DNA from 2 places in the Pseudomonas sp. PS02290 genome. Region 2 is predicted to be linked to the other one. Evidence: riboswitches for the same ligand, from Rfam matches in the RefSeq annotation. Region 2 holds a riboswitch; the other holds the start of a gene.
The links. A riboswitch is a leader RNA that binds a small molecule or an ion and turns the genes downstream of it on or off. The one in region 2 is predicted to bind cobalamin.
Positions count from the first base shown of each region.

Region 1: linked by a shared signal. The riboswitch ahead of cobO (cob(I)yrinic acid a,c-diamide adenosyltransferase) and the one ahead of QMX88_RS21830 (CbtB domain-containing protein) in region 2 are both predicted to bind cobalamin.

Region 1 is NZ_JASCOY010000008.1:123,006-133,702, reverse strand. It holds gene hda (DnaA regulatory inactivator Hda) at 1-7, shown strand, start outside; gene QMX88_RS06885 (NAD-dependent deacylase) at 16-789, shown strand; gene QMX88_RS06880 (C40 family peptidase) at 856-1,545, shown strand; gene QMX88_RS06875 (C40 family peptidase) at 1,633-2,169, shown strand; cobalamin riboswitch at 2,297-2,522, shown strand; gene cobO (cob(I)yrinic acid a,c-diamide adenosyltransferase) at 2,630-3,241, shown strand; gene QMX88_RS06865 (cobyrinate a,c-diamide synthase) at 3,238-4,539, shown strand; gene bluB (5,6-dimethylbenzimidazole synthase) at 4,705-5,355, shown strand; gene cbiB (adenosylcobinamide-phosphate synthase CbiB) at 5,352-6,260, shown strand; gene cobD (threonine-phosphate decarboxylase CobD) at 6,253-7,257, shown strand; gene QMX88_RS06845 (cobyric acid synthase) at 7,254-8,723, shown strand; gene cobU (bifunctional adenosylcobinamide kinase/adenosylcobinamide-phosphate guanylyltransferase) at 8,723-9,244, shown strand; gene cobT (nicotinate-nucleotide--dimethylbenzimidazole phosphoribosyltransferase) at 9,241-10,293, shown strand; gene cobC (alpha-ribazole phosphatase family protein) at 10,290-10,697, shown strand, end outside.
Region 2 is NZ_JASCOY010000065.1:11,098-21,794, forward strand. It holds gene QMX88_RS21800 (fatty acid cis/trans isomerase) at 1-720, shown strand, start outside; gene QMX88_RS21805 (acyltransferase family protein) at 952-1,971, shown strand; gene nfuA (Fe-S biogenesis protein NfuA) at 2,076-2,669, shown strand; gene cobM (precorrin-4 C(11)-methyltransferase) at 2,765-3,511, opposite strand; gene QMX88_RS21820 (cobalamin biosynthesis protein) at 3,714-4,148, opposite strand; gene QMX88_RS21825 (CbtA family protein) at 4,145-4,864, opposite strand; gene QMX88_RS21830 (CbtB domain-containing protein) at 4,876-5,085, opposite strand; cobalamin riboswitch at 5,185-5,417, opposite strand; cobalamin riboswitch at 5,542-5,773, shown strand; gene cobW (cobalamin biosynthesis protein CobW) at 5,901-6,974, shown strand; gene cobN (cobaltochelatase subunit CobN) at 6,977-10,697, shown strand, end outside.

The sequences.
Region 1 (10,697 bases), on a different contig from region 2:
TTGGTAAGCGCGTCCGTGGTCGATCAGGCTTTGGTCCTGCAAACCGCCGCGGCCCTGCGCCATGCCACACGCATCCTGATCATCACCGGTGCTGGCCTTTCGGCGGATTCGGGTTTGCCGACCTATCGCGGTGTCGGTGGTCTGTACAACGGCGAGACCGACGACGGCCTGCCGATCGAAATGGCGTTGTCCGGCCCGATGCTGCGTCGTGATCCGGCGCTGTGCTGGAAATACATTGCACAATTGGGCAGCGCTTGCCTGGGCGGACGTCCCAATGCGGCGCACTATGCCATCGCCGAATTGCAGCGGCGCAAGCCGGAATGCTGGGTGTTGACGCAAAACGTCGACGGCTATCATCGCGCTGCGGGCAGTCCGCCAGAACGCCTGATCGAAATTCATGGCCAGTTGGCGCCGCTCTACTGTCAATCTTGTGGCGCCGAGGATCCGCTGTTGAGCGAGCGCCTCAACCGACCACTGCCACCGCTGTGCGCCCGCTGCACTGGCGTTTTGAGGCCATCGGTGGTGTTGTTTGAGGAGATGTTGCCAGAGTTGGCACTGAACGTGCTTCAGGAAGAGATGGCAAAAGGCTTTGACGCTGTGCTCAGCATTGGAACCACCGCCAGCTTCCCATACATTCATGAGCCCATGCTGCGCGCTCGGGTGACGGGAGGCTTTACTGCCGAGATAAACCCTTCGCCGACCGATCATTCCGCGCACATGGATGCGTTTCTGCGGTGTAGAGCCTTAGAAGTGATGGACGACATCGTAAGTCACATTTGTTTCGATTGAATTTGCAAATGGGTACGATTGAAGGCATAGTCTCGGCTTCTTTACACTTCAGCCACGGTCGTGCACATGCTAAACCGCTTCGCACCCCTCGTGCCTCTCGCACTCGTAACGCTGTTGTTCGGCTGTGCGGCCCAGATGCCGACGTCGCAACAACAGTCGCAAAGCCCCCAGTTCCGGGACTCTGCCACCGCTCAATCCGCCAGCAATCGTGCCGATTACGCATCCTCCGTACTGGATGACGAAGTCGCCACCGAAGACGAGCTCGCTCAATTTGCCGATAACAAGCCGTACCGCCTGCCGGTTCTGGCTGACAGCATCCTCGAGCGCGGCAAATCCCTGATAGGCACTCGCTATCGCTTCGGCGGCACGTCGACCACCTCTGGTTTCGACTGCAGCGGTTTCATCGGTTATCTCTTCCGCGAAGAGGCGGGCATGAGCCTGCCGCGTTCCTCCCGCGAAATGATCAACATCGACGCCCCTCTCGTTAAACGCAATGACCTCAAGCCAGGCGACCTGCTGTTCTTCAGCACTGCCGGCCGTGGTCGTGTCAGCCATGCGGGCATCTACCTGGGCGATGATCAATTCATCCACTCCAGCAGCCGCCGCAGCGGTGGTGTCCGCGTCGACAGCCTCGACGATGCTTACTGGGCCAAGACGTTCATCGAAGCCAAACGCGCGCTGGCGATGGCACCCTCAACGGTACCTGCAACCACCACCGCGATGAGCTCGACTACAATCAAGCGCCAAACCCGTTAATTCCGGGCGCGCAAAGGGCTAACCCCTCTTGCGCGCGACCCCGGCCCTCGGCAAAGTAAGCTGCATCCCGCACAGGTTGTCGTGTTTATGTCGTTAACGGTTCGCCTGATCGTCGCCTCTCTGGCTGTGCTGCTGGCCGCATGTTCCAGCACTCCACCGCCTGCTCCACGCAAGGTCGTCTACCGGCCTGTGGTCTCCGCTCCTCCCCAGTTTTCTTCACCGCTCGCCGACGACGTTCTGTTGCGCGCGATCGGCCTCGTTGGCACGCCCTATCGCTGGGGCGGCAACACGCCTGATTCGGGTTTCGATTGCAGCGGCCTGATCGGCTATGTCTACCACGACGCTGCCGGTATCACCTTGCCGCGATCCACGCGGGAAATGATCACCCTGCGTGGCCCGGACATCGACCGCAGCCAGTTACAGACCGGTGATCTGGTGTTCTTCGCCACGGGCGGCGGCTCCCACGTCAGCCACGCCGGCATCTACGTCGGGGAAGGGCGATTCGTTCATGCACCGGCCACCGGCGGCACCGTCAAACTCGACAGCCTGGACAAGCCTTATTGGCAAAAGGCCTGGCTGAATGCCAAGCGCGTTATCCAGCCGTCGAACTTGGCCAGGCAATAGTCGTTTTTGAGGCAACGTGTTCATGGGCTGTTGCTGCAGGAACACCTGTGCACTCCAGGGTGAGATCCCGTTAACCCGTGGGCGCTCTGCCCACGGGTCGATTGACGCTCCCCAGTCAACCCTCTAACCTTCGCGCCATGTTTCAGGTGCCCGGGACCTTGTTGGTCCACAGGGTGAAACAGGGAAGCCGGTGCGATTGCTCGTGCGATCAATTCCGGCGCTGCCTCCGCAACGGTAAATGAGTCAAGGCCACGCACAATGCCACTGTGTTCGCTGAGCATGGGAAGGCGCCTGGCCTGCCACGGTTGTGGCAACTCATGAGTCCGGAGACCGGCCTGATCCATCGAACAGCATCACGGAGGGCGATGCTCTGCTGCAGGCCGGGCCTTGTCCGGTGCCTGCTGACAGTCTTTGCCTGTGCCCTCCGTTTGCCACACCTGCCCTCAAGCGGAGAGCTGAGATGAGCGAATCCCCCGAACGTGACGAACGCCACCTGGCGCGCATGCTGCGCAAAAAGGCGGTGATGGACGAGCGCATTTCCAGCGCGCCAAATGAATGCGGATTGCTGTTGGTCCTGACCGGCAACGGCAAAGGCAAAAGCAGCTCGGCCTTCGGCATGCTGGCCCGCGCCATGGGCCATGGCATGCAGTGCGGCGTCGTGCAGTTCATCAAAGGCCGCCACAGCACCGGCGAAGAGCTGTTCTTCCGCCGCTTTCCCGAACAAGTGCGTTACCACGTGATGGGCGAGGGCTTCACCTGGGAAACCCAGGACCGCCAGCGTGACATTGCCGCGGCCGAAGCCGCCTGGGCCGTGACCCGGGAAATGCTCAAGGACGCCTCTATCGGCATGGTCGTGCTTGATGAGCTGAACATTGCCCTCAAGCACGGCTATCTGGACCTGGAGCAGGTGCTGAGCGATTTGCAGGCACGCCCGCCGATGCAGCACGTGATCGTCACCGGTCGCGGGGCGAAGCAGGAACTGATCGACTTGTCCGATACCGTTTCCGATATCGGCGTGGTCAAGCATGCCTTTCAAGCCGGCATCAAGGCGCAGAAAGGCATCGAACTGTGAGTGAGCGCCAGCCCCGGCACTGCCCGGCAGTATTGATCGCCGCGCCCGCGTCCGGTCAGGGCAAAACCACCGTCACCGCCGCACTGGCCCGTCTGCATCGCAATCAGGGGCGCAAGGTGCGGGTGTTCAAATGCGGGCCGGACTTTCTCGACCCGATGATTCTCGAACGCGCCAGCGGCCATCCGGTGTACCAACTGGACATGTGGATGATCGGCGAGGCCGAAAGCCGGCGCCTGTTGTGGGAAGCCGCCGCCGACGCCGACCTGATCCTCATCGAAGGCGTCATGGGCTTGTTCGACGGTACGCCGTCCAGCGCAGACCTGGCCCGGCGTTTCGGCGTGCCGGTGCTGGGGGTGATTGACGGCACGGCCATGGCCCAGACCTTTGGCGCCCTGGCGCTGGGGTTGGCGCGCTATCAGCCGGATCTGCCATTCGCCGGCGTGCTGGCCAATCGCGTCGGCACAGTGCGCCACGCGCAGTTGCTCGAAGGCAGCCTGACCGAAGGCCTGCGCTGGTACGGCGCGTTGTCCCGTGAAACCGGCATTGAGCTGCCCAGCCGGCACCTCGGGCTGGTTCAGGCGAGCGAACTGAATGATCTGGACATGCGCCTCGACGCTGCTGCCACCGCGCTGGCCAGCACCTGCGACGCCACGTTGCCACCGTCCGTGACCTTTACCGCGCCGGAATTCGTGCCGGCCGAACCGCTGCTGGCCGGCGTGAAAATCGCCATCGCCCACGACGAGGCGTTTGCGTTTTTCTACGGTGCCAGCCTCGACCTGTTGCGGGAGATGGGCGCCGAACTGTCGTTCTTTTCGCCGATCCGCGACCGCGAATTACCCGACGCCGACAGCCTGTATCTGCCGGGCGGTTACCCGGAACTGCATCACACGGCGCTGGCGGAAAACCACAGCATGCTCGCCGCGATTCGCGCGCACCACGCCGCCGGCAAACCCTTGCTCGCCGAATGCGGCGGGATGTTGTATCTGCTCGATGCCCTGACCGATGTCGACGGCCAGCGCGCCGAAGGGGTGGGCTTGCTCAAGGGGGAAGCCGTGATGCAAAAGCGTCTGGCCGCCCTGGCCCTGCAATCGGTCGAGCTGCCGGAAGGCACCCTGCGCGGCCACACCTATCACCACTCCCTGACCAGCACCGAGCTGACTCCCATCGCCCGCGGCCTCAGCCCCAATGGCGGGCGCGGCGCCGAAGCGGTGTACCGCGAAGGGCGCATGACTGCGTCCTACGTGCATTTCTACTTCCCCTCGAATCCCCAGGCGATGGCGGCGCTGTTTTTGCCATGAGCCCATCTAATTCAACCGCCGCATTCTGTGGGAGCGAGCCTGCTCGCGAAGTGGGCGCGTCCGATCCCACTCCTTGTCTGAAAAACCGCTTTCGCGAGCAAGCTCACTCCTACATGGGGCGCATCGCAGGTGATTGCTGTGTTTCACGCGCGGGACAGGCGAGCCATGACTGAACACACCTTCACTGACCCCGAACGCGCCGCCGTTTACCGCGCCATCGCCGAGCGTCGCGACATGCGTCACTTCTGCGGGGGCACCGTCGCGCCGGAGTTGCTGGCCCGTCTGCTCGAAGCCGCCCACCACGCGCCGAGCGTCGGTTTGATGCAGCCGTGGCGTTTCCTGCGCATCACCGATCCGGCCTTGCGCACGCAGATTCAGGCGCAGGTGGAGGAGGAACGCATTCGCACCGCCGAAGCCTTGGGCGAGCGGTCCGACGATTTCATGAAGCTGAAGGTCGAGGGCATCAGCGACTGCGCCGAGGTATTGGTCGCTGCGTTGATGGACGACCGCGACAAACACATCTTCGGCCGCCGGACCCTGCCGGAAATGGACATGGCGTCGTTGTCTTGCGCGATCCAGAACCTCTGGCTGGCGGCCCGTGCCGAGGGCCTGGGCATGGGCTGGGTGTCGCTGTTCGATCCCCAGGCCCTGGCGGATCTGCTGAAGATGCCAACCGGTTCAAAACCCCTGGCGATCCTGTGCCTCGGCCCGGTCAAGGAATTTTACCCGGCGCCGATGCTGGTGCTGGAGGGCTGGGCGCAGCCGCGCGCGTTGCAAGAGTTGGTCTACGAGAACACATGGGGAGTGATTGCATGAGTGTGGCGTTATTGAGCGTCGCCGGGGTCGCGCTGGACGCGTTGCTCGGCGAGCCAAAACGGAACCACCCGCTGGTGGCGTTCGGCCGTTTTGCCGAGCGCATCGAACAGCGCCTGAATGCTGCCGGCCGGGGCTGGCGCAGCCATGGCGTGACGGCGTGGTTCATCGCCGTGATTCCGCTGACCCTGATCGCCACGTTGCTCAGCTGGCTGCCGTTCGTTGGCTGGCTGGTGGAAGTGCTGGCGCTGTACTGCGCGTTGGGTCTGCGCAGTCTGGGCGAGCACGTCGAGCCGGTCGCCCAGGCGCTGCGCAGCGACGATCTGCCCGAAGCGCGTCGGCGCGTCGGCTATCTGGTCAGTCGCCAGACCGCCGAGCTGGACAGCACCGAAGTGGCCCGTGCGGCCACCGAATCGGTGCTGGAAAACGGCAGCGACGCGGTGTTCGCGGCGATCTTCTGGTTCGTCGTGCTGGGCGCGCCGGGCGTTGTGCTCTATCGCCTGAGCAACACCCTCGACGCCATGTGGGGCTATCGCAACGAGCGCTTCGAACGCTTCGGCTGGGCGGCGGCGAAAATCGACGACTTGCTCAACTACATTCCTGCACGATTGGTGGCGTTGACCTACGCGCTGCTGGGCAACACCCGACTGGCCCTGCGCTGCTGGCGCACCCAGGCCCCGAAGTGGGACAGCCCCAACGCAGGCCCGGTGATGGCCGCCGGCGCCGGTGCGCTGGGCGTCGAGCTGGGTGGCCCGGCGATTTATCACGGCGAGCTGCATGAGCGCGCGACCCTGGGCGAAGGCGTGCCGGCGGACGCGGACTCCATCGATCGAGGCTGGCAACTGGTGCAGCGCGGCGTGTGGCTGTGGTTGCTGATTTTGTGTCTGGGGACAGAATTCTATGCTTGAACACGGCGGCCGATTGCGTGGCGCAGTCCTGAAATATGGCATTGATGAGGCGGACTGGCTGGACCTGTCCAGCGGGATTTCGCCGTGGTCGTGGCCAATCCCGGCGATCCCGGAAGCGGCCTGGGCGCGCCTGCCGGAAACCGATGACGGTCTGGAAGCCGCCGCCCGCCGCTACTACGGCGCCACGGACGTACTGCCGGTGGCCGGTTCCCAAGCGGCGATTCAGGCGCTGCCGCGTCTGCGCCAGGCCGGCAAGGTCGGTGTGCTGTCGCCCTGCTACGCCGAGCACGCCGAGGCCTGGCGCAACACCGGTTTTCTGGTGCGCGAAGTGCTTGAGCACGAAGTGGAGCGGTTCATCGACACCCTTGATGTGCTCGTCGTGGTCAACCCGAACAACCCCACCGGCCTGAGCCTCACGCCCGAACGCCTGCTGGAATGGCACACGCGGCTGGCCCAGCGTGGTGGTTGGCTGGTGGTCGACGAAGCGTTCATGGACAACACGCCGGAGTTGAGCCTGGCGGCTTACACCCAGCGTTCGGGGCTCATCGTATTGCGCTCGTTCGGCAAGTTCTTCGGGCTGGCCGGTGTGCGCCTGGGTTTTGTGCTGGCGGAGCCGCGCTTTCTCAAAGTCATGGCGCGGCAGATCGGACCTTGGTCCGTCAGCGGGCCAACCCGCATCATCGGTCAGGCCTGTCTCAACGACGTGGCCGGGCATCAACGCCAGCGCCAGCGCACCGAGCAGGCCAGTCAGCGTCTGGTTGATGTGCTCAGCCGCCACGGCTTCGCGCCCAAGGGCGGCTGCGCGCTGTTTCAGTGGCTGATCACGCCGCTGGCGGAAGAACTGTATGAGTTCTGCGCACACCGGGGCATCCTTCTGCGGCTTTTTATTAACAACAGCAACAACAACAGCAGCCTGCGTTTCGGCCTGCCCCGCGAGGACGCCGACTGGCAGCGTCTGGAACAGGCACTGAGCGAATTCTCCCGGGAGCGCCCATGAACATCGGCAAAACCCTGATGGTGCAGGGCACCACGTCCGACGCCGGTAAAAGCACGCTGGTGACGGCGCTGTGCCGCTGGCTGACCCGACAGGGCGTGCGCACCGTGCCGTTCAAACCGCAGAACATGGCGCTCAACAGCGCAGTGACCGCGGACGGCGGCGAGATCGGCCGCGCCCAGGCCGTGCAAGCCCAGGCCTGCGGCCTCGAACCCCACACCGACATGAACCCGGTGCTGCTCAAACCCAACAGCGACACGGGCGCGCAAGTGATCATTCACGGGCGCGCCGTCACCACCATGAACGCCGTCGCCTACCACGACTACAAAGCCATCGCGATGCAGGCCGTACTCGCTTCCCATCGCCGCCTCAGCGAGGGCTGGCCGGTGGTCATGGTCGAAGGCGCCGGGTCGCCGGCCGAGATCAACCTGCGCGCCGGCGACATCGCCAACATGGGCTTTGCCGAGGCAGTGGATTGCCCGGTGCTGCTGGTGGCGGACATCAATCGCGGCGGGGTGTTTGCCCATCTGGTCGGCACGCTGGAATTGCTGTCGCCCAGCGAACAGGCGCGGGTCAAAGGTTTCATCATCAATCGCTTTCGCGGCGACATCGCGCTGCTTCAGCCCGGCCTCGACTGGCTCGAACAGCGCACCGGCAAACCGGTGGTGGGCGTGCTGCCCTACGTGATGGACTTGCATCTGGAGGCTGAAGACGGCCTCGATCAGCGCCAGACCGACAAGGCCGAGCAGGTGCTCACTGTCATCGTGCCGGTCCTGCCGCGCATCAGTAACCACACCGACTTCGACCCGCTGCGCCTGCACCCCCAGGTCAATCTGCAATTCGTCGGCCCTGGGCAGGCGATTCCCGGCGCTGACCTGATCATCCTGCCCGGCTCGAAAAGCGTGCGCAGCGATCTCGCCTATCTGCGCGCCAACGGTTGGGACACCGCCATTAGCCGCCACCTGCGTTACGGCGGCAAAGTGCTGGGCATCTGCGGTGGCCTGCAAATGCTGGGCGAAGAGTTGCACGACCCGCACGGACTGGAAGGCGCGGCGGGTTCAAGCCCGGGCCTGGGGCTGCTGGCCCTGAGCACGGTGCTGGAAGAAGAGAAACAGCTGCGCAATGTGAGCGGGCGGCTGACCCTCGAAGACGCCGACGTCAGCGGCTACGAGATTCATGCCGGCGTGACCACCGGCGCGGCGCTGGAGCGTCCGTTGGTCCAGCTGGCCGACGGTCGTTGCGATGGCGCGTGCAGTCCTGACGGCCAAGTGCTCGGCACGTACCTGCACGGGCTGTTCGAGAATCCTGCGTCGAGCAGCGCGTTGCTGCGATGGGCCGGGCTGCAGAATGTGCAATTGGTGGATTACCACGCCCTGCGCGAGCGCGACATCGAGCGCCTGGCCGATCTGGTGGAAACCCACCTGGACGGCACATTACTGCGTGAACTCTGCGGCCTGGAGCAACCCTGATGCTGCAATTGATCCTCGGCGGCGCACGATCCGGCAAAAGTCGGCTGGCTGAAAAGCTCGCCAGCGACAGCGGCCTCGACGTCATCTACATCGCCACCAGTCAGCCTCTGGACGGCGAAATGAACCAGCGCGTCGCCGTGCACCGCGAGCGTCGTCCGGCGGAGTGGGGGCTAGTCGAAGAACCTGTCGAACTGGCGCGCGTTCTGCGGGAAAACGCCGGGGAGGGCCGCTGCCTGTTGGTGGATTGCCTGACCCTGTGGCTGACCAATCTGCTGATGCTGGACGATCCGCAGCGGCTGGTTCAAGAGCGCGAAGCCTTGCTCGATGGCCTGGCGGAACTGCCGGGCGAAATCATTTTTGTCAGCAACGAAACCGGGCTGGGCGTCGTGCCCCTCGGTGAGCTGACCCGTCGTTATGTCGATGAAGCCGGTTGGCTGCATCAGGCGCTGGCCGAACGTTGCCAGCGCGTGGTGTTCACCGTCGCCGGACTGCCCATGATCCTGAAAGGACCCGCACTATGAGTACCGCCTGGTGGCTCGCGCCTGCCCGAGAAGTCGATCACGCCAGCCGCGAAGAAGCGTTGGCCCGTCAGCAGCAACTGACCAAACCGACCGGTTCTTTGGGTCGGCTGGAAGAGGTAGCGGTGCAACTGGCCGGCCTGCAGGGTCGCCTGAAACCGGAGGTCGATGAGGTCTGGATCGCGATTTTTGCCGGCGATCACGGCGTGGTCGCTGAAGGGGTTTCGGCCTACCCCCAGGAAGTCACCGGGCAGATGCTGCACAACTTCATCATGGGCGGCGCGGCCATCAGCGTGTTGGCGCGGCAGCTGTCGGCGCAGCTGGACGTAGTCGATCTGGGCACCGTTGCCCCATTGGACTTGCCGGGCGTGCGGCACCTCAACCTCGGCCCGGGCACCGCGAATTTTGCCCAGGGCCCGGCGATGACTGAGGCGCAACTTCACGCTGCGCTCGATGGCGGTCGCGACAGCGTGCTGCGCGCCAAGGCCGCAGGCGCCGAGTTGTTTATCGGCGGCGAAATGGGCATCGGCAACACCACCGTCGCCAGTGCGCTGGCGTGCGCGTTGCTCGATTGCGCCGCCGCCTCGCTGGCCGGCCCCGGCACCGGCCTGGATGCCGAAGGCGTGAGCCACAAGGCGCAAGTGATCGAACGTGCCCTGCGGCTGCATGCCGCTTCTGTCGGTGACGCGCTGTCCAGTCTGCGCGCCCTCGGTGGTTTTGAAGTCGCGGCGCTGGGCGGCGCCTATCTGGCCTGCGCGCAGGAGGGCATCGCTGTACTGGTCGATGGTTTTATCTGTTCCGTGGCGGCGCTGGTGGCGGTGCGCATTAATCCGTCGTGCCGGGAGTGGTTGTTCTTCGGCCATCGCGGTGCCGAGCCGGGCCATCGCCTGGTGCTGGACGCGCTGCAGGCCGAGCCGTTGCTGGACCTGGAATTGCGTCTGGGCGAAGGCAGTGGCGCGGCGCTGGCGGTGCCATTGTTGCGTCTGGCCTGCGAGCTGCATAAAGGCATGGCGACCTTCGCCGAAGCCGCCGTGGCAGATCGCCCGGCATGACGCTGCGTCTGGATTTGCTGCGCCACGGTGAAACCGAATTCGGCGGCGGCCTGCGCGGCAGCATCGACGACGCGCTGACCGACATCGGCTGGCAGCAGATGCGTGCGGCGGTGGCTGATCGTGGGCCTTGGGACCGGATCGTCAGCTCGCCACTGCAACGCTGCGCCCGTTTCGCCGACGAGCTGGCCGGGCGGCTGGGCTTGCCCGTAGAATTGGAAGCCGGACTTCAGGAATTGCATTTCGGTGACTGGGAAGGCCAGAGCCCTGCGCAATTGATGGAAACCGATGCTGCGGGGTTGGGACGTTTCTGGGAAGATCCGTACGGGTTTACGCCGCCCAATGGCGAGCCTGTTCAGGTATTTGCCACCCGCGTGCTGACCGCTGTTGAGCGGTTGCAGCGGGCG
Region 2 (10,697 bases):
CTGATGCCGGCGGACAAGCGTGACGACATCCTCGGTGACTGGTACCAGAACGGCGGCAAAGTGAAGATGTGGCTGGATTATCAGGCCATCGACGATCACACCCCGACCGGCCTGAAGCTCGATGAGCACAACCCCAAGCGTGACTTCCAGCGCAAGTTGATCGAGCGTGCGGGCACCTTGAACGTGACGCCGGACCCGATCAATCGCTGCGACGGCGCCTACTGTTCGCGTGAGGGACTGGACCCGGTGTTCAGCGACGTCGAGCAGACCCTGAGCCGGCTAACCTCGCGCCCTGCGGCGGGGCTGAAGGTCATTCACCAGTTGCCGGAGGCGACGATGCTGCGAATCCAGGACGGCAGCGGCAAACGCATCATTTACAGCATGCTGCGCAACCGCGCCCACAGTAACGTCGCCTTTCTGATGGGTGAGGATTACCGCTACCAGCCGGGCCTGGACACGCTGACGATCTACCCGGGAGTGCTGAGCAGCTACCCGAATTTCATGTTCAATATCCCGGCCAGTGAGGTCGGCGCGTTTGTTGACGCGATGGAGCAGGCCCATGATCACAAGCAGGCGTTTGACGCCATCGTCCAGCGCTGGGGCGTGCGCCGCAGCCATCCATTATTCTGGACCTACTTCCACGACCTGGACCGCTACCTTCAGGAAACCGAACCCCGCGAGGCAGGGGTGCTGGACATGAATCGGTACGAGAATCTGTGAGTCGCAGGGGCGCTGTTATTTAAGGAATCTTCACATTCGGCGTCGGCCCGGCTGACGCTGCTTCAAACGGGGAAACCCTTATTGGACATGGCGTGCAGCCATTATGCAGCCCGTCAGTGGCGCCGAACCTTTTTGCAATTTTCGAAGTCGGACCCTGTGAGTCGCTCTCCGACGCCGTGCCTTTGCCGGTATAGCGCCAGGGGTCAATCCAGACGAAGCAAGAGGTTGCAGATGTTGATTTCGGTTCAGGCCCTGCGGGCACTCGCCGCGTGGGCTGTTGTGTGTCACCACTTCATGCAGATTTTTTTCGACTTCCATCCGAGTGGGCCAGTCGGCCGCTTTTTCACTGAAAAAGGCGCGGTCGGCGTCGACATTTTTTTCGTCATCAGCGGTCTGGTCATCTACCTGTCAACCGTGGACAAGGACATCCCCGCCGGCCGTTTCATGCTCAACCGGGTTATTCGTATCGTCCCGGCGTACTGGCTGTACACCTTGGTGATGGGTGTCTTGGTCGTGGTTGCCCAGCCGCTGCTGCCCCACCAGGTGGTCGACTGGCAGAGCTTTGTGCTGTCGCTGCTGTTCATCCCTTCGGAAAACCCCGGCGGTTACGGCCTTTATCCCACCCTCAACGTGGGCTGGACGCTGAACTACGAGATGCTGTTCTACGTCCTGTTCTCGATGGTTTTTCTGTTTCAGCAACGGCTGCGCCCGTTGATTCTGGCGGCGGCGCTGTTCGCCATTACCGACGTGCTGGGTCGGTCGGGGCTGGTCAGCCGGTTCTACGCCAATGACATCGTTTACGAATTCCTCCTCGGCATCTTCGTCGGCGTGATGTATCGCCGGGGCTGGATCAGCGAACGGTTGTGGTTGCCATTGATCGCGATCGGCGCCGCGCTGTTCACCATCGACCACCTGCAACCGGCGCCTCGCATCATCAATTGGGGCCTGCCGAGCGCTGTGATTGTGGTGGCCTGCATCTCCCTCGAACCCTATCTGCGTAACTACCGCCTTCTCAAAGTCATGGGCGATTGCTCGTATTCGGTGTACCTGCTCCACGTGCTGGTGCTGTACGCGGGCTGGCTGGTGAGCGAGCGTTATGGCATTAACCCGTACGTGGTGTTTGCCGTCTGTGTGCCGGTCATCGCCCTGGGGGCGTGGCTCAGTTATGAGTGGATCGAGAAGGGCCTGTACCGACGCATGAAGGGATGGCTGGATCAGAGAAGGGCGAGCAAGGAAGCAGCTCTGTCATGACGGGTTTTTAGTCGAGGCAAACCGCTTACCTGACTAAAACACTAGGGCTTTGTCAGGCGCAGTTGATTGGCGTAAACTGCGCCCCACGTCTGCGAGGAATTTTCATGACCGCTATTACGATTACTGATGCCGCCCACGATTACCTGGCCGATCTGCTGGAAAAGCAGAACACCCCCGGCATCGGCATCCGCGTGTTTATTACCCAGCCTGGCACCCAATACGCTGAAACCTGCATTGCCTACTGCAAGCCGGGCGAAGAGAAACCTGAAGACACGGCCATCGGCCTGAAAAGCTTCACCGCCTGGATCGACGCGTTCAGCGAAGCGTTTCTGGACGATGCCGTTGTCGATTACGCGACTGACCGCATGGGTGGTCAACTGACCATCAAGGCGCCAAACGCCAAAGTGCCGATGGTCAACGCCGACAGCCCGATCAACGAGCGTATCAATTACTACCTGCAGACCGAGATCAACCCGGGCCTCGCCAGTCACGGCGGCCAGGTGACCTTGATCGAGGTGGTGGAAGAAGATGAGGCAAATGTCGCCATTCTCCAGTTTGGCGGTGGTTGCCAGGGTTGCGGTCAGGCAGATGTCACGCTCAAGGAAGGCATCGAGCGCACATTGCTGGAGCGCATCCCCGAGCTGACCGGTGTGCGTGACGTGACCGACCACACTCAGAAAGAAAACGCGTACTACTGAGTCAACGTGTGATACCAGGAAGTATGGTGTTGCAGGCAAGCCCCGACGGGTTCGGGGCTTTTTTGTGGGCGCTCGCCAAGGTCTAGAGGCGCACGCTAGGGCCTGAACACATGGGCATGGCCCGCGCGATACAGCGATGACTCGCTGAACACGTCGTTGCCCAGTACCCGACCCACCAGGATCAGCGCGGTGCGACGAAATCCCTTGATCCGCACCTTCTCCTCGATGTCTGCCAGTGTGCCGGTGACCCAATCCTGATCCGGCCAGCTGGCGCGATGCACCACGGCGATGGGGCAGTCGGCGCCATAGTGCGGCGTCAGCTCGGCGACGATCTTGCCGAGGTTATTGACCCCCAGATGGATCGCCATGGTTGCCCGGTGCCGTGCCAGATCGCCCAGGCTTTCGCCTTCGGGCATGTCGGTTTTGTCGGCGTAGCGGGTCAGGATCACGCTCTGGGAGATGTCCGGCAGCGTCAGCTCTGTCCCGAGCAACGCGGCGCAGGCGGCGGTGGCGGTGACGCCGGGGATGATTTCGAAGGGGATCTGCAGCTCGCGCAGGCAGCGGATTTGTTCGCCGACCGCGCCATACAGGCTCGGATCGCCGGAATGCACACGCGCCACGTCCTGGCCCTGTGCATGAGCGGATTTCATCAGCTCGATGATCTGCTGAAGGTGCAATGGAGCGCTGTTGGTGACCTGAACTGCCTGATGACCTTCCAGCACCGCTTCAGGCACCAGGGAACCGGCGTAAATGATCACCGGGCAGGAGCGGATCAGCCGCTGGCCTTTGACAGTGATCAGGTCCGGATCGCCGGGGCCGGCGCCGATGAAAAAAACAGTCATGGGGTGTCCTGATTGGGGTTCATTTGAGCAGTGGCTCGTCGGATGCATTCTCCCTGAGCGCACTCGGTCTGACTTTGTAGGACTGGCTTTAGCCGGGAAGGGGCCCTCGGGCACACCAGCAAAATCTGCGGTGGGACCACTGACGCCTTCCCGGCTAAAGCCGGTCCTACAGTTCTAGCCGGTCCTACAAGGTTGAGCCGGCCTATGAGATTGCTCCAACCCTAACGTTTGCGGTTGCCAGAGCAAAGGTCGCGTGGGGGCTTTTTCGGCGGGGGATGACCAAGGTCGCGGGCGCGCCGGTCAACCGTGTCACCATCGCCAGCGCCGCGCTTTCTGCCACGCCGTAGCAGCCGGTGCGTTCGAAAGCTATGTCCGAACGGTAAGTCAGCTGTGCCTCGTAAGCCGCCAGATCACCCGCGCTGAAAAACCCGATCGTCAGCCCCAGCTCATGACCCAGTACCAGCAGCCCTACCTCAGCCGACTTGCCGTCAATGGAGGCGAGGGCGGCAACGTCTTTCAGCTGAAGACGACCCTCCCGCAACCCATCCTCCATCAACTGCCGAAGCTCCAGCGCCGAACAGCCGCGCTGGCAGCCCAGACCGACCACCCACAGCGGCCGATCGCGCACTTCATTCACAGAGCAGGCTTCAAACCGACGTGCGTCGCGGTCGCTTCATTGCGCCGAAACAACCAGGCGCTGATCCAGCCCAGGGCAATCCAGAAAACCGCATTGGTCAGCAGCGACGCGATCTTGAATTGCGCTTCAAGGGCTTCCGGCGCCAGTGCCGAATGCACCGCCGGTTGCGGCGCGCCGACGATATGCGGCACCACCAGGATCACCGCGCCCAAGGCCTTCAACAGCCAGTGCCGGGCAAACACGATCAACGCCAGGCCTGCAGCCGTGGAGGCGGCGGTGCCGACCCACCAGATCTGCCGTTGTGTCAGGTCTGCCGCGACAGTGCCGGGCAGCTCGGGCGGCAAACCGAGAGTGGGCGCCAGCACGAACACCGCATAACCGGCCAACCCCCACAGCACGCCTTCGCGGGCACTGGTCGGCGTACGCAGGGTGTACAGCGCCGCCAGCATCAGGGCGAAGCCGACCGCGACCACCAGATTGCCGCCGGTGGTGGACAGCACGCGCTGCCAGCCGTCTTCCGGCTCCCAGGCTTCGGCGTCATGGACGTGGCCGGCCATCGCACCCTCGGCGTGCTCGTGCATCTCAGCAGCCGGGGCCTTTTCGTAGGTCTCCGCCTGCAGGATCAGTGGCGCCACCGAGAAGCTCTGCAGCAGCGTCAACAACAGGGCGGCGAGCAGTCCGGTGAACCCGGCCGTTTGCGCAATTCGCTTGAACATGGCGGCGGGTCTCAATGGCACGGGAAGGCGGAGCTGTGGCGGGTGTCGTGTGCTGCGTTGTGCACCGCATCGATGTGGGAGAAACCGGCGAAGTACACCAGAAACGCACCGAGAAACATCGCGCTGACGGCGGCGACAAGGCGCTGGCTTTGGGTGGCGGTCACGGCTGTTGTGGTGTTTGTGCTGGTGCCGGACGTCTGGCGGGGTGTGCTGATGGACATGGCGCTTCCCTCTGAAGTGGATTCAGCGGACGGAAAGACGCGAAGACTCCGCAGGCGAAGGCCGGCAGTGATCAACAGCGCCCGCCCACCGCGGGTTGTGTTATGTAGCGTTATCGGGCCGGTCTCCGGGCTCGCGAGGGGCACATGCATCAGCCGTGACAGCCGTCGTGCCTTCAAGAATCGCCTTCCCATATCGTTGCCGACACAGTGGATCTGACTCTTCACTCGCTTACCGTTGCGGGGGCAGCACCGGACTGATACACACCCGAAGGTCTGTACGCACCGGTTTCCCGTTTCACCCTGTGAAGGGCACCCGTAACAAGGTGTGTAGCAGACCACGGGCTGTTTGGCTCGTCAATCGGCCCTTCAGCCGATGCGTCAATCAATGCAGCGATCGGTGCGTCAATTGGTGCGGCGATCATTGCAAAGCGCGATTGACCGGCCTCCAGTCACTGCGTAGCCTTGCGCACTTGAGGTTCGCCGGGCGCCTTTATCAACTACCAAGGCCACCGGCGCTAAGAAGGGAATGCGGTATCAAGCCGCAGCTGCCCCCGCAACTGTAAACGGACAGCTTCATTGCACAGCCACTGCGCGAGCGGGAAGGCGCGATGAATACCGGTCGCCTGATGATGCCTATCAGCGACCGGCCGCCGTGAGCCAGGAGACCTGCCTCGAATCGGACCGCCTGCAAGCGGCCGAGGAATTCCACTACAACCGGGCGGGGTGATCCGGTGGCGAATCGAACCGCGCGCCTGCTTCCACCGGCCTGCGCTGCTTTCGTCCTCGTTGCCCCGCCGCACGCCTGAGGGCAACCGATGAAAACACTGGCCAAACTCCCCGTCACCATCGTCACCGGCTTTCTCGGCTCGGGCAAAACCACCTTGCTGCGGCACATGCTCGACAACGCCGAAGGCCGACGCATCGCCGTCATCGTCAATGAATTCGGCGAACTGGGCATCGATGGCGACATCCTCAAGCAATGCACCATCGGCTGCACCGAAGAAGAAGCCGTCGGTCGCGTGTACGAACTGGCCAACGGCTGCCTGTGCTGCACCGTTCAGGAAGAGTTTTTCCCGGTGATGCAGGAACTGGTTGCCCGTCGTGGCGACCTCGATCACATCCTCATCGAAACCTCGGGTCTGGCCCTGCCGAAACCCCTGGTCCAAGCCTTCCAGTGGCCGGAAATCCGCAACGCCTGCACCGTCGACGCCGTGATCACCGTAGTCGACAGCCCGGCCGTGCTCGCAGGCACCTTCGCCGCGTTCCCGGACCAAGTCGACGCCCAGCGCAAGCTCGATCCGAACCTGGATCACGAATCGCCGCTGCACGAACTGTTCGCCGACCAACTGGCCAGCGCCGACCTCGTCGTGCTGAACAAGGCCGACATGCTCGACGCGGATGCTCTCGCCGCCGTGCGTGCCGAAGTCGCCGAAGAACTGCCGCCGGCGGTGAAGATCGTCGAAGCGAACAGGGGCCAGCTGCCGATCAGCGTATTGCTGGGCCTGGGCGCCGAATCCGAGCTGCACATCGACGGGCGCAAGACCCACCACGATCACCACGAAGGCGACGATCATGATGATCACGACCATGACGCCTTCGACTCGATTTCCATCACGCTTCCCCAGGCCGACGAATCGCTGTTGCTCGACGCGCTGACCCAGGCCGTCGTCCAGCACGGCATCCTGCGTGTCAAAGGCTTCGCCGCCATTCCCGGCAAACCCATGCGCTTGTTGGTGCAAGGTGTCGGCACGCGTTTCGACAAGCATTTCGACCGCGCCTGGAAAGCAGACGAAGCCCGGGAAACCCACTTGGTGCTGATCGGCCAGGAACTCGACGCCGGCGTCCTTGAAGCGCAATTGCGCGACGCAGTCTCAGGCATAAAAGGCTAACCATGCACCTGCTGCGTACACAGCCCGGCGGCTTCGTCCCCGACGACAGCATCGCTGACCTGGGCCAGACGCCCGCCGAGCTGGTGATCCTGTGCAGCGCCGACTCGAATCTGGCGCTGCTGGCTGAAACCGCGCGGCAATTGCCGGATAGCTACCCGAGCCTGCGCCTGGCCAACCCGATGCAGGTGCAAAACCATGCGTCGGTGGATCTGTACGTGGACGAGGTGCTGCGCCACGCCAAAGTCATCCTGATTTCCCTGCACGGCGGCATCGGCTACTGGCGTTACGGCGTCGAGCGGCTGGTGGAGCTGGCCGCGAAAGGCGTGAAGCTGATTCTGATCCCGGGCTGTGATCGGCCAGACCCCGAGCTGAGCGGCCTGAGCACGGAATCCGTCGAAGACCGCGAGCGTCTCTGGCATTACCTGCGTCAGGGCGGCAAGCACAACGCGCTGGCGCTGTTCAATTTCATCGCCACACGCTGGCTGGGCGGCGACTACCCGTGGGCCGAGCCGCAGACCCTGCCGCGCACCGTGATTTATCACCCGCAGAACGCCAACGCCGACCTGGCCCGCTGGCAGGCCGACTGGCGCGCCGATCAGCCGGTCGCGGCCGTGCTTTTCTATCGCTCCCACCTGCAGGCTGCCAACACCGGCTTCATCGATGTGTTCTGCGAGCGCTTGTCGGCCCAGGGCCTGAACCCGTTGCCGATTGCCGTCGCCAGCCTGAAGGAAGCCGGCTGCATGAGCGCGATACAGGACTGGCTCGACGAGGTGGATTGCGAGGTGATTCTCAACACCACCGGCTTCGCCCAATCCAGCCCGGAAGCGCCGGATGTTCGGCCGTTTCGCCGAGACATCCCGGTCATTCAGGCCATTTGCGCCCAGGACAACGAACCCGCCTGGCAGGCAAGCGCCCAAGGGCTGGGCCCCCGAGACCTGGCGATGCACATCGCGCTGCCGGAACTGGACGGGCGCATCATCAGCCGGCCAATCAGCTTCAAGGACCTGGCCTGGCACAGCGAGCGCAGTCAGTCCGACGTGGTTTGCTACCGCGCCCAGCCGGAGCGCATGGATTTCGTCGCCGAACTGGCCCGGCGCTGGGTGCTGCTCGCCCGCACCGCCAACACCGACAAGCGCGTAGCGCTGATTCTGGCCAACTATCCAACCCGCGACGGGCGCATCGGCAACGGCGTCGGCCTCGACACGCCAGCGGCCGCGCTGAACATCCTTAAGGCCATGCAGGCGGAGGGTTACCCTGTTGAGGACTTGCCCGAGACCGGTACTGCGCTGATTCACGCCTTGCTCGGCGGCGTCACCAATGACCCGGACAGCCTCGATCGACGGCCGTGCCACCAGAGCATGGCCATGGACGAGTACAGGGCGGCGTTTCAAGCGCTGCCGCAAGCCAATCGCGATGCAGTCATCGCGCGATGGGGCGCCCCTGACACCGACCCCATGTGTCGGGACGGGCGGATGATGATCGCCGGCCTGCGTTTCGGCATGACCTTCGTCGGCATTCAACCGGCGCGTGGCTACAACGTGGACCACAGCGCGGTGTATCACGACCCTGATCTGGTCCCGCCCCACGGCTATCTGGCGTTTTACTTCTGGCTGCGCAAACGCTATGGCGCTCACGCTGTCATCCACGTCGGCAAGCACGGCAATCTGGAATGGCTGCCGGGCAAAGGCGTCGGTCTGTCCGAGTATTGCTGGCCGGACGCGATCCTTGGCCCGATGCCGAATATCTACCCGTTCATCGTCAACGATCCGGGCGAGGGCGCCCAGGCCAAGCGCCGCACCCAGGCGGTGATCATCGACCACTTGATGCCACCGCTGACCCGCGCCGAAACCTACGGTCCGTTGCGCGACCTTGAACTGCTGGCGGACGAATATTACGAAGCGCAGCTGCTTGATCCGCGCCGCGCCAGGGAGCTGCAAAAAGACATTCTCAGGCTGGTGCGCGAGACCCACATCGACCGCGAACTGGCGATGGACGGGGACGCCAACAGCGAGGCCGACGCCGCCGTGTGGCTGCCGCGTCTGGACACCTACCTGTGCGACCTGAAGGAGTCGCAGATCCGCGACGGCTTGCACGTATTCGGCGAGTCGCCCACCGGCCGGCTGCGCATCGACACGCTGCTGGCCATGGTGCGCGTGCCTCGCGGCGATGGTCGCGGCGGTCAGGCCAGTCTGCTGCGGGCGTTGAGTCAGGCGCTGGCGCTGGATTTCGACCCGCTGGACTGTGATCTCGGTGCGCCATGGACCGGCGACAAACCTCACGCATTACATGAAGTCAGCGCTGAATCATGGCGCACGACGGGTGATACCCGTGAGCGGCTGGAGCTGTTGGCCGCGCAGATGATTGAGCAGATTGCCAGCGGCGTGCCTCTCAGTAATCGGTTAGAAAACAACAGCTTGTCCGACGTTGTTCAGTCCCTGCATGAAGTGGTTATCCCTCGCCTCGACGCCTGCGGTCCTGCCGAGATGTCGAACCTGCTCGGCGCATTAAGTGGGCGATTCGTCCCGGCCGGGCCGAGCGGCGCCCCCAGTCGTGGACGGCTGGACGTGCTGCCCACCGGGCGCAACTTCTTCTCCGTGGACGTGCGCAATCTGCCGACCATGACCGCGTGGCGCATTGGTTTCCAGTCGGCAAATCTGTTGCTGGAGAGGCACTTACAGGATCATGGTGATTATCTACGTCAACTGGGGCTTTCGGTCTGGGGTACGGCGACCATGCGCACCGGCGGTGATGACATCGCCCAGGCCATGGCGCTAATGGGCGTGCGTCCGGTGTGGGCGACGGGCAGTCAGCGCGTCGATGACTTTGAGATCCTGCCCCTGAGCCTGCTCGACCGGCCGCGGGTCGATGTCACCCTGCGGGTCTCCGGTTTCTTCCGCGACGCCTTCGCCAACCTGATCCGCCTTTTCGACGCCGCAGTGCAGGCCGTCGCAGCACTGGACGAGCCCGACGACATGAACCCGCTGGCCGCCCGCGTGCGCCAGGAGCGCGAGCAATTGCAGCGCGACGGTCTGGATGCCGAGCAAGCGGCGAAGCAGGCTGGCTGGCGCATCTTCGGGGCCAAGCCAGGCGCGTATGGCGCAGGGGTACAGAACGCCATCGACGGGCGCTTGTGGCAGAGCCGCGAAGACCTCGCCGAGGTCTACCTGAACTGGGGCGGCTACGCCTACGGCGGCAGCGACGAAGGCACGCCGGCCCGTGACGGTTTTGCCAAGCGGCTGAGCCAGGTTCAGGCGGTGCTGCAGAACCAGGACAACCGCGAACACGATGTGCTGGATTCAAACGATTACTACCAGTTCCAGGGCGGCATGCTGGCGGCAGTGGAAAGCCTGTCCGGCGAGAAAGTCGCCAGTTATCACGGCGACCACAGCCAGCCTGATCTGCCGAAGATCCGTACGCTGAAGGAAGAGCTCAACCGGGTGGTGCGCTCCCGGGCGGCCAACCCGAAGTGGATCGAAGGGGTCAAGCGCCACGGCTACAAGGGTGCGTTCGAGATGGCGGCGACGGTGGATTTCCTGTTCGCCTTCGACGCTACCACCGAGCTGATCGACGATCACCAATACGCGCTCCTGGCCGATGCCTATCTGCTGGACGCCTCGACCCGCGATTTCATCCAGCAGCACAACCCGGATGCGCTGCGGGACATGACCGAGCGCATGCTCGAGGCGCAGCAGCGCGGCCTGTGGCAGGAACCGGGCGAGTACC